DNA from 3 places in the Serpentinicella alkaliphila genome. Region 1 is predicted to be linked to each of the others. Evidence: a T-box and tRNA genes for the amino acid it is inferred to sense, from the RefSeq annotation. Region 1 holds a T-box; the other regions hold tRNA genes.
The links. The T-box of region 1 lies ahead of pheS (phenylalanine--tRNA ligase subunit alpha). A T-box ahead of a tRNA ligase gene usually reads a tRNA of that ligase, here a tRNA-Phe.

Region 1 (3,258 bases):
AAGATAGTTAGGAGATATAAATGGAAGCTCAATATATATCAAGTGAAGATAATAAAATAATAAAACAAATCAACTCATTAAAGATGAGAAAGCAACGTAAAAAGCTAGGTAAATTTATTGTTGAAGGATATAGAGTCATTGTAGATTGTTTGTCTAGCAACTCTCAAATAATTGATTTTGTTGTTTTTTCTAGTAGTGCAATAGAAAGCTCTGAAGGAAAAAAATTATTTAAAACATTAATGTTAAACCATAAAGTTTTTGAAGTACCTGATAAATTATTTAAAAAAATTACAGAGACAGAAAATCCCCAAGGGATGTTGGCTGTTGTTAATATGATAGATTTTAAGTTAGATACTCTTTTAAATAAAGAGGATAATTCAATTTTCATTATTCTGGATAGAATTCAAGACCCAGGAAATATGGGGACTATAATTAGGACTGCTGTGGCTATTAATGCTAAAGCCGTTATTTTAACAAAGGGTAGTGTTGACCCATATAATAGTAAAACCGTTAGGTCAACAATGGGTGCAGTTTTTAATATTCCGATTATTGAAATAGAGGATAATTCATGGGTAACTGCCTTGAAGGAAAATAACATTAGATTAATAGGAAGTACACTTGATACTCAAAAAAGCTATTTACAAATAGACTACTCTGGTGGTTTAGGAATTATAATAGGAAACGAGGCTAATGGTATTGACCCTCAATTACTTGAAGAGGTCGATGAAAAGGTTTACATACCAATTATTGGTAATATAGAGTCGTTAAATGCCTCAGTTGCAGCAGGAGTGTTATTATATAAGGCAATTGAGCATGTACATAAATAAACTGATTTTTCAAAAAACTAAAAACCATTTTCTTCAAATTCATTGTTTATGCCCAAAACATATGCTATAATGGGGTTAATACAAAGGCTTGAGGAGGGAGTGGTCAAGTGAAGACCGCAAATACATTTTGGAAAATCTTTGAGATGACAGGTTCCGTAACAGCCTATATTATGTACAAGAAACTATATTAGTTTATATAAAAAATAGCTATGATGGAGAAAAGTATACAAAGAACTGTTTAAAAGAGAATAAGTGCCTAGGCTGAAAGCACTTACTAAGCAAGTATTGTAGAAGTTCACTCCTGAGCTGTAAAGCTGAAACTTAAGTAGGTTTTACCGGGTAAGCTCCGTTAACAGTTTTCGAGTGACATATCTACATATGTTATTAGGGTGGTACCGCGGATTATACCTTCGTCCCTTTTTTAGGACGAAGGTATTTTTATATTCAATTTTAGTTGTAGAGAGGAGAAATAGAAACATGGAAGCCAAGTTAAAGGAATTGCAAGAAAGAGCTATACTTGATATTAATTCAGCTCAGTTCACTGACGATTTGGAAAAGGCAAGAGTTAAATATCTAGGTAAAAAAGGGGAATTAACAGAGGTATTAAGAGGTATGGGTAGCTTATCTGCAGAGGAAAGACCTCTAGTCGGTAAAGTTGCAAATGAGGTAAGAGAAGAGATTGAAGCCCATTTAGAAAAGGCAAAAACTCTAATAAAAGCAAAGGAAATGAATAAGAAGCTTGAAACAGAGTCTATTGATGTAACCATGCCTGGAAAGGATATAGTACTAGGAAAAAGACATCCATTAACTCAAGGTATGGATGAATTAAAGGATATATTTATTAGCATGGGATTTAAAGTAGCAGAGGGTCCAGAGGTAGAAACAGTGTATTATAACTTTGATGCTTTAAATGCAGCTCCAAATCATCCATCAAGAGATATGACGGATACTTTCTATATAAATGATGATGTTATTTTAAGACCACAGACATCTCCAGTACAAGTAAGATATATGGAAAAAACTAAGCCGCCTATAAGAATTATTTCACCAGGAAGGTGCTTTAGAAATGATACTCCAGATGCAACCCATTCCCCAATGTTCCATCAATTAGAGGGATTAGTAGTGGATAAGGGAATTACTTTAGCAGATTTAAAGGGTACCTTAGAAGTATTCGTTAAGAAGTTCTTAGGTGAGCATACACAAATTAAGTTTAGACCACATTTCTTCCCATTTACAGAACCAAGTGCAGAAGTTGATGCAACTTGTTTTAAATGTGGAGGTTCAGGCTGTGGTTTCTGTAAAAAGAGTGGATGGATTGAATTATTAGGCGCGGGTATGGTGCATCCAAATGTACTTAGAAACTGTGGAATAGATCCAGAAGTATATAGTGGCTTTGCATTTGGAATGGGAGTCGACCGCTTAGTTATGTTAAAATACGGTATCGACGATATAAGGCTATTATATGAGAACGATATGAGATTCTTAAATCAATTCTAGATTAGTTAGATAGGAGGAGAATATTAAATGTTAGTACCTGTTAAATGGCTTAAAGACTATATAAATATTAATATAGATGCAAATACCTTAGCTGATAAATTGACTATGTCAGGCTCGAAGGTAGAAGAAGTAAAGAATATTGGTGAAGATATTAAAGGAGTAGTTGTTGGAAGATTAGAATCTATAAAACCTCATCCGGATGCAGATAAACTTGTTATTGTTATTGCTAATGTTGGAACTGAAAAACTTCAAATAGTAACTGGAGCAAAAAACGTCAAAGAAGGAGACTACGTTCCAGTTGCAATCCATGGTGCGGAGCTTGCTGGTGGATTAAAGATAAAAAAAGGTAAGCTCAGGGGAGAGGTTTCTGAAGGTATGCTTTGCTCCCAAGAAGAGGTTGGAATAGCTAAAAGTATGATTCCAGAGGAATTAAAAGATGGTATTTGGATTCTAGATAAGGAATATTCCTTAGGTGCTGATTTAAAAGAAGTTGTACCTTTTACTGATGACGTAATTGAATTTGAAATTACTTCAAATCGTCCTGATTGTTTAAGTATGATTGGTATTGCTAGGGAGACATCTGCAACACTAGGTCTACCTTTTGAGTATCCTACAATAACACTAAATGAGGAAAATGAAAAAAGTGAGGACAATGCAAAAGTAAGCATAGAGGATAAGGAAGGTTGCTCAAGATATATTGGAAGAGTTATTACGGATGTAAAAATAGAAGCATCTCCTTTATGGATGCAACAACGCCTTGTTAAGGCAGGGGTTCGTCCAATTAATAATATAGTTGATATAACAAATTATGTAATGCTTGAATATGGTCAGCCATTACATGCCTTTGACTTAGGTCATATAGAGGATAATACAATCATTGTAAGAAAAGCCTTAGAGAATGAAGAGTTTAAGACTTTAGATGGTGTTCAAAGAA
Region 2 (3,258 bases), 870 kb from region 1:
AAACTAAACAGTATAGAAGCTTTTCTCCTTAGAAAGGAGGTGATCCAGCCGCACCTTCCGATACGGCTACCTTGTTACGACTTCACCCCAGTCATCGACTTCACCTTCGACAGCTCTCTCCATTTCTGGTTAAGTAGCTGGCTTCGGGTGCTTCCGACTCCCATGGTGTGACGGGCGGTGTGTACAAGACCCGGGAACGCATTCACCGCGACATTCTGATTCGCGATTACTAGCAACTCCGGCTTCATGTGGGCGAGTTTGACCCACAATCCGAACTGGACCGACTTTATGGGATTTGCTTAAGATCACTCTCTTCTTGCCGCCCTTTGTATCGGCCATTGTAGCACGTGTGTAGCCCTGAACATAAGGGGCATGATGATTTGACGTCATCCCCACCTTCCTCCGAGTTATCCCCGGCAGTCTCTCTAGAGTGCCCACCCTAAGTGCTGGCAACTAAAGATAAGGGTTGCGCTCGTTGCGGGACTTAACCCAACATCTCACGACACGAGTGACGACAACCATGCACCACCTGTCACTTCAGTCTCCGAAGAGAAGGAACCGGTTAAGGTTCTGTCTAAAGGATGTCAAGTCCAGGTAAGGTTCTTCGCGTTGCTTCGAATTAAACCACATGCTCCGTCGCTTGTGCGGGTCCCCGTCAATTCCTTTGAGTTTCACTCTTGCGAGCGTACTCCCCAGGCGGAGTGCTTAATGCGTTAGCTCCGGCACTGAAGGTCTCCCTCCAACACCTAGCACTCATCGTTTACGGCGTGGACTACCAGGGTATCTAATCCTGTTTGCTCCCCACGCTTTCGTGCCTCAGCGTCAGTTACAGTCCAGAGAGTCGCCTTCGCCACTGGTGTTCCTCCTAATATCTACGCATTTCACCGCTACACTAGGAATTCCACTCTCCTCTCCTGCACTCAAGCCAAACAGTTTCAAAGGCTTACTACGGTTGAGCCGTAGCCTTTCACCCTGACTTGTTTGGCCGCCTACGCACCCTTTACGCCCAGTGATTCCGGATAACGCTTGCCCCCTACGTATTACCGCGGCTGGCGGCACGTAGTTAGCCGGGGCTTCCTCCTAAGGCATCGTCATTATCTTCCCTTAGGACAGAGCTTTACGACCCGAAGGCCTTCTTCGCTCACGCGGCGTTGCCGCATCAGGGTTTCCCCCATTGTGCAATATTCCCCACTCCGCCTCCCGTAGGAGTCTGGACCGTGTCTCAGTTCCAGTGTGGCCGGTCACCCTCTCAGGTCGGCTACTGATCATCGTCTTGGTAAGCCATTACCTTACCAACTAACTAATCAGACGCGGGCCCATCCTATGCCGAAGTTCTTTGACCATTTAGAGATGCCCCTAATCGGCTTTATGCGGTATTAGCACTGGTTTCCCAATGTTATCCCCCTGCATAGGGTAGGTTGCCCACGCGTTACTCACCCGTCCGCCGCTAGGATTTGGAAGCAAGCTTCCTCCTCCTCGCTCGACTTGCATGTGTTAGGCACGCCGCCAGCGTTCATCCTGAGCCAGGATCAAACTCTTAATTAAAAATTTCTGGGTTGCATCTTTTTGATGCTTTTTTTCTTGCTGGCTTTCTATACTGTTTAGTTTTCAAAGACCTTTTTTTATCTATCGCTTTTAGCGACTTTTATATATTATCATGTTTTATCGTTTATGTCAATGTGTATTGTTAATCCTTTTATTTACATTTTCTTATCTATACCCTATAGCCCTTCACCAGAGCCAGAATTATATAGTACCATGTTTATCTAATCATGTCAATTATATAAATTTTGGTAATATATTTAATTCTTTAATGGTGCCCAGAGGCGGAATCGAACCACCGACACGGAGATTTTCAGTCTCCTGCTCTACCGACTGAGCTATCTGGGCATTTTATCGCAGTTTCGTATTTCAAATTTACTTACTCCCTTTGGTCATATAAATTTGATACTCATTGCGTTTGGCCTACCTCAATTTACATGATAAATCTGGTTAGGTCCTAATGGTGGGCTCAAGTGGACTCGAACCACCGACCTCACGCTTATCAGGCGTGCGCTCTAACCACCTGAGCTATGAGCCCTTACTTCACTACTGGTCCGGGTGGAGAGATTCGAACTCCCGACCCCATGGTCCCAAACCATGTGCGCTACCAAACTGCGCTACACCCGGATATTTATATTAATGGCGGAGAAGGCGGGATTCGAACCCGCGCGCCGCTTACACGACCTAACGGTTTAGCAAACCGTCCTCTTCAGCCTACTTGAGTACTTCTCCTTATTTAAAAATGGCGTGCCCACAGGGATTCGAACCCCGGACACACTGCTTAGAAGGCCGTTGCTCTATCCAGCTGAGCTATGGGCACATTTTTATTTTTATGGAGCGGGTGAAGGGAATCGAACCCTCGCGGTCAGCTTGGAAGGCTGAAGTTCTACCACTGAACTACACCCGCATATATGGAGCTGGCGATAGGAATCGAACCTACAACCTGCTGATTACAAGTCAGCTGCTCTACCGTTGAGCCACGCCAGCGTGTTTAATATTACTTCTTTTGTTTTTTTAATGGCGACCCGGAAGGGGCTCGAACCCTCGACCTCCAGCGTGACAGGCTGGCATTCTAACCAAACTGAACTACCGGGCCATTTATGGTAGCGGCAACAGGAGTCGAACCTGTGACCTTTCGGGTATGAACCGAACGCTCTAGCCAGCTGAGCTATGCCGCCATATTTTTGGTGAAAAAATCCCCTACAAAAGGTAGAGGACTTATTCATATTTAAAACCGCAACGACCTACTCTCCCAGGCGGCTGCCCGCCAAGTACCATCGGCGCTGAAGGGCTTAACTTCTGTGTTCGGTATGGGAACAGGTGTGACCCCTTCGCTATTGTCACGATTTATTGAGAGTGTTCTCTCAAAACTACAAGTGAGATTTTAAAGCTTTCATCTTTTTTGGTCAAGCCCTCGACCTATTAGTATCGGTCAGCTTAATGCATTACTGCACTTACACCTCCGACCTATCTACCAGATAGTCTCTCTGGGGTCTTACCCCTTTCGGGTGGGAAATCTTATCTTGAGGGGGCTTCGTGCTTAGATGCCTTCAGCACTTATCCCTTCCGTACTTAGCTACCCAGCTGTGCTCCTGGCGGAACAACTGGTGCACCAGCGGTACGTCCATCCCGGTCCTCTCGTACTAAGGACAGCTCCTCTCAAATTTCCTGCGCCCGCGACGGATAGGGACCGAACTGTCTCACGACGTTCTGAAC
Region 3 (3,258 bases), 1.3 Mb from region 1:
ATTTGTTTGGTGGGCTCAAGTGGACTCGAACCACCGACCTCACGCTTATCAGGCGTGCGCTCTAACCACCTGAGCTATGAGCCCAATTTTTATCTTTTGTTATTGAAAGACAAAGTCTCTCAAAACTAAACAGTATAGAAGCTTTTCTCCTTAGAAAGGAGGTGATCCAGCCGCACCTTCCGATACGGCTACCTTGTTACGACTTCACCCCAGTCATCGACTTCACCTTCGACAGCTCTCTCCATTTCTGGTTAAGTAGCTGGCTTCGGGTGCTTCCGACTCCCATGGTGTGACGGGCGGTGTGTACAAGACCCGGGAACGCATTCACCGCGACATTCTGATTCGCGATTACTAGCAACTCCAGCTTCATGTGGGCGAGTTTCAGCCCACAATCCGAACTGGGACCGACTTTATGGGATTTGCTTAAGATCACTCTCTTGCTGCCCTTTGTATCGGCCATTGTAGCACGTGTGTAGCCCTGAACATAAGGGGCATGATGATTTGACGTCATCCCCACCTTCCTCCGAGTTATCCCCGGCAGTCTCTCTAGAGTGCCCACCCTAAGTGCTGGCAACTAAAGATAAGGGTTGCGCTCGTTGCGGGACTTAACCCAACATCTCACGACACGAGCTGACGACAACCATGCACCACCTGTCACTTCAGTCTCCGAAGAGAAGGAACCGGTTAAGGTTCTGTCTAAAGGATGTCAAGTCCAGGTAAGGTTCTTCGCGTTGCTTCGAATTAAACCACATGCTCCGCTGCTTGTGCGGGTCCCCGTCAATTCCTTTGAGTTTCACTCTTGCGAGCGTACTCCCCAGGCGGAGTGCTTAATGCGTTAGCTCCGGCACTGAAGGTCTCCCTCCAACACCTAGCACTCATCGTTTACGGCGTGGACTACCAGGGTATCTAATCCTGTTTGCTCCCCACGCTTTCGTGCCTCAGCGTCAGTTACAGTCCAGAGAGTCGCCTTCGCCACTGGTGTTCCTCCTAATATCTACGCATTTCACCGCTACACTAGGAATTCCACTCTCCTCTCCTGCACTCAAGCCAAACAGTTTCAAAGGCTTACTACGGTTGAGCCGTAGCCTTTCACCCCTGACTTGTTTGGCCGCCTACGCACCCTTTACGCCCAGTGATTCCGGATAACGCTTGCCCCCTACGTATTACCGCGGCTGCTGGCACGTAGTTAGCCGGGGCTTCCTCCTAAGGTACCGTCATTATCTTCCCTTAGGACAGAGCTTTACGACCCGAAGGCCTTCTTCGCTCACGCGGCGTTGCTGCATCAGGGTTTCCCCCATTGTGCAATATTCCCCACTGCTGCCTCCCGTAGGAGTCTGGACCGTGTCTCAGTTCCAGTGTGGCCGGTCACCCTCTCAGGTCGGCTACTGATCATCGTCTTGGTAAGCCATTACCTTACCAACTAACTAATCAGACGCGGGCCCATCCTATGCCGAAGTTCTTTGACCATTTAGGGATGCCCCTAATCGGCTTTATGCGGTATTAGCACTGGTTTCCCAATGTTATCCCCCTGCATAGGGTAGGTTGCCCACGCGTTACTCACCCGTCCGCCGCTAGGATTTGGAAGCAAGCTTCCTCCTCCTCGCTCGACTTGCATGTGTTAGGCACGCCGCCAGCGTTCATCCTGAGCCAGGATCAAACTCTTAATTAAAAATTTCTGGGTTGCATCTTTTTGATGCTTTTTTTCTTGCTGGCTTTCTATACTGTTTAGTTTTCAAAGACCTTTTTTATCTGCCGCTTTTGGCGACTTATCTAATATATCATTTTTGATTTCTTATGTCAATTCTTATTGCTTGGTAATAATTTGAAATAATTATTTGCAATAAATGGTGCCCAGAGGCGGAATCGAACCACCGACACGGAGATTTTCAGTCTCCTGCTCTACCGACTGAGCTATCTGGGCATATATATACCATTAAATAATGAAGTTATATGGTGGGCCTTCAGGGACTCGAACCCCGGACCTGCCGGTTATGAGCCGGATGCTCTGACCAACTGAGCTAAAGGCCCTCACTAAAAAATGGTCCGGGTGGAGAGATTCGAACTCCCGACCCCATGGTCCCAAACCATGTGCGCTACCAAACTGCGCTACACCCGGATAATAATGGCGGAGAAGGCGGGATTCGAACCCGCGCGCCGCATACACGACCTAACGGTTTAGCAAACCGTCCTCTTCAGCCTACTTGAGTACTTCTCCATTATTGGCGGAGAGGGTGGGATTCGAACCCACGGCCCCTTTCGGAGTCACTGGTTTTCAAGACCAGCTCCTTAAACCGCTCGGACACCTCTCCTAAATGGTGATCCATCCGCGACTCGAACGCGGGACACCCTGATTAAAAGTCAGGTGCTCTACCGACTGAGCTAATGGATCACTTATATGGCTGGGATATCAGGACTCGAACCTGAGAATGACGGAGTCAAAGTCCGTTGCCTTACCGACTTGGCTATATCCCAACATTGAAATTTATAACATGGCGTGCCCACAGGGATTCGAACCCCGGACACACGGCTTAGAAGGCCGTTGCTCTATCCAGCTGAGCTATGGGCACATGTATATATTATTGGAGCGGGTGAAGGGAATCGAACCCTCGCGGTCAGCTTGGAAGGCTGAAGTTCTACCACTGAACTACACCCGCATATATGGAGCTGGCGATAGGAATCGAACCTACAACCTGCTGATTACAAGTCAGCTGCTCTACCGTTGAGCCACGCCAGCATTAATATATTTTCTAATTTAGTTTTAAAATGGCGATCCGGAAGGGGCTCGAACCCTCGACCTCCAGCGTGACAGGCTGGCATTCTAACCAACTGAACTACCGGACCACTTGTTTAAAATATGGTGGGCGCAACAGGACTTGAACCTGTGACCCCCTGCTTGTAAGGCAGGTGCTCTCCCAGCTGAGCTATGCGCCCATATTTGGTGACCCCTAGGGGAATCGAACCCCTGTTACCGCCGTGAAAGGGCGGTGTCTTGACCGCTTGACCAAGGGGCCTAGTTTATGGTTGCGGGGGCAGGACTTGAACCTACGACCTTCGGGTTATGAGCCCGACGAGCTGCCAACTGCTCCACCCCGCGATATTGCAATCACCTAAATCTCCGATTTAGTGTGAGTGTAATACTATAGCCGAGTTTCATATTTAAAACTGGTGCCGAGGACCGGAATCGAACCGGTACGATCTTGAAGGACCGCAGGATTTTAAGTCCTGTGCGTCTGCCAGTTCCGCCACCTCGGCATATAA

Region 2: it encodes a tRNA-Phe, which carries the amino acid that the T-box ahead of pheS (phenylalanine--tRNA ligase subunit alpha) is inferred to sense. The anticodon was not compared.
Region 3: it encodes a tRNA-Phe, which carries the amino acid that the T-box ahead of pheS (phenylalanine--tRNA ligase subunit alpha) is inferred to sense. The anticodon was not compared.

Annotation. Positions count from the first base shown of each region.
Region 1 covers NZ_CP058648.1:60,067-63,324, reverse strand. The annotation lists gene HZR23_RS00485 (potassium channel family protein) at 1-7, shown strand, start outside; gene HZR23_RS00480 (TrmH family RNA methyltransferase) at 21-827, shown strand; gene HZR23_RS17935 (YqzL family protein) at 935-1,018, shown strand; T-box leader at 1,028-1,248, shown strand; gene pheS (phenylalanine--tRNA ligase subunit alpha) at 1,305-2,324, shown strand; gene pheT (phenylalanine--tRNA ligase subunit beta) at 2,352-3,258, shown strand, end outside.
Region 2 covers NZ_CP058648.1:928,268-931,525, forward strand. The annotation lists rRNA gene HZR23_RS04665 (16S ribosomal RNA) at 33-1,545, opposite strand; tRNA gene HZR23_RS04670 (tRNA-Phe) at 1,815-1,890, opposite strand; tRNA gene HZR23_RS04675 (tRNA-Ile) at 2,004-2,080, opposite strand; tRNA gene HZR23_RS04680 (tRNA-Pro) at 2,093-2,169, opposite strand; tRNA gene HZR23_RS04685 (tRNA-Ser) at 2,183-2,274, opposite strand; tRNA gene HZR23_RS04690 (tRNA-Arg) at 2,286-2,362, opposite strand; tRNA gene HZR23_RS04695 (tRNA-Gly) at 2,376-2,449, opposite strand; tRNA gene HZR23_RS04700 (tRNA-Thr) at 2,455-2,529, opposite strand; tRNA gene HZR23_RS04705 (tRNA-Asp) at 2,561-2,638, opposite strand; tRNA gene HZR23_RS04710 (tRNA-Met) at 2,644-2,720, opposite strand; rRNA gene rrf (5S ribosomal RNA) at 2,774-2,890, opposite strand; rRNA gene HZR23_RS04720 (23S ribosomal RNA) at 2,945-3,258, opposite strand, start outside.
Region 3 covers NZ_CP058648.1:1,373,814-1,377,071, reverse strand. The annotation lists tRNA gene HZR23_RS07070 (tRNA-Ile) at 8-84, opposite strand; rRNA gene HZR23_RS07065 (16S ribosomal RNA) at 155-1,669, opposite strand; tRNA gene HZR23_RS07060 (tRNA-Phe) at 1,846-1,921, opposite strand; tRNA gene HZR23_RS07055 (tRNA-Ile) at 1,952-2,028, opposite strand; tRNA gene HZR23_RS07050 (tRNA-Pro) at 2,040-2,116, opposite strand; tRNA gene HZR23_RS07045 (tRNA-Ser) at 2,124-2,215, opposite strand; tRNA gene HZR23_RS07040 (tRNA-Ser) at 2,221-2,309, opposite strand; tRNA gene HZR23_RS07035 (tRNA-Lys) at 2,314-2,389, opposite strand; tRNA gene HZR23_RS07030 (tRNA-Gln) at 2,397-2,472, opposite strand; tRNA gene HZR23_RS07025 (tRNA-Arg) at 2,491-2,567, opposite strand; tRNA gene HZR23_RS07020 (tRNA-Gly) at 2,581-2,654, opposite strand; tRNA gene HZR23_RS07015 (tRNA-Thr) at 2,660-2,734, opposite strand; tRNA gene HZR23_RS07010 (tRNA-Asp) at 2,765-2,841, opposite strand; tRNA gene HZR23_RS07005 (tRNA-Val) at 2,856-2,931, opposite strand; tRNA gene HZR23_RS07000 (tRNA-Glu) at 2,937-3,011, opposite strand; tRNA gene HZR23_RS06995 (tRNA-Met) at 3,019-3,094, opposite strand; tRNA gene HZR23_RS06990 (tRNA-Leu) at 3,164-3,252, opposite strand.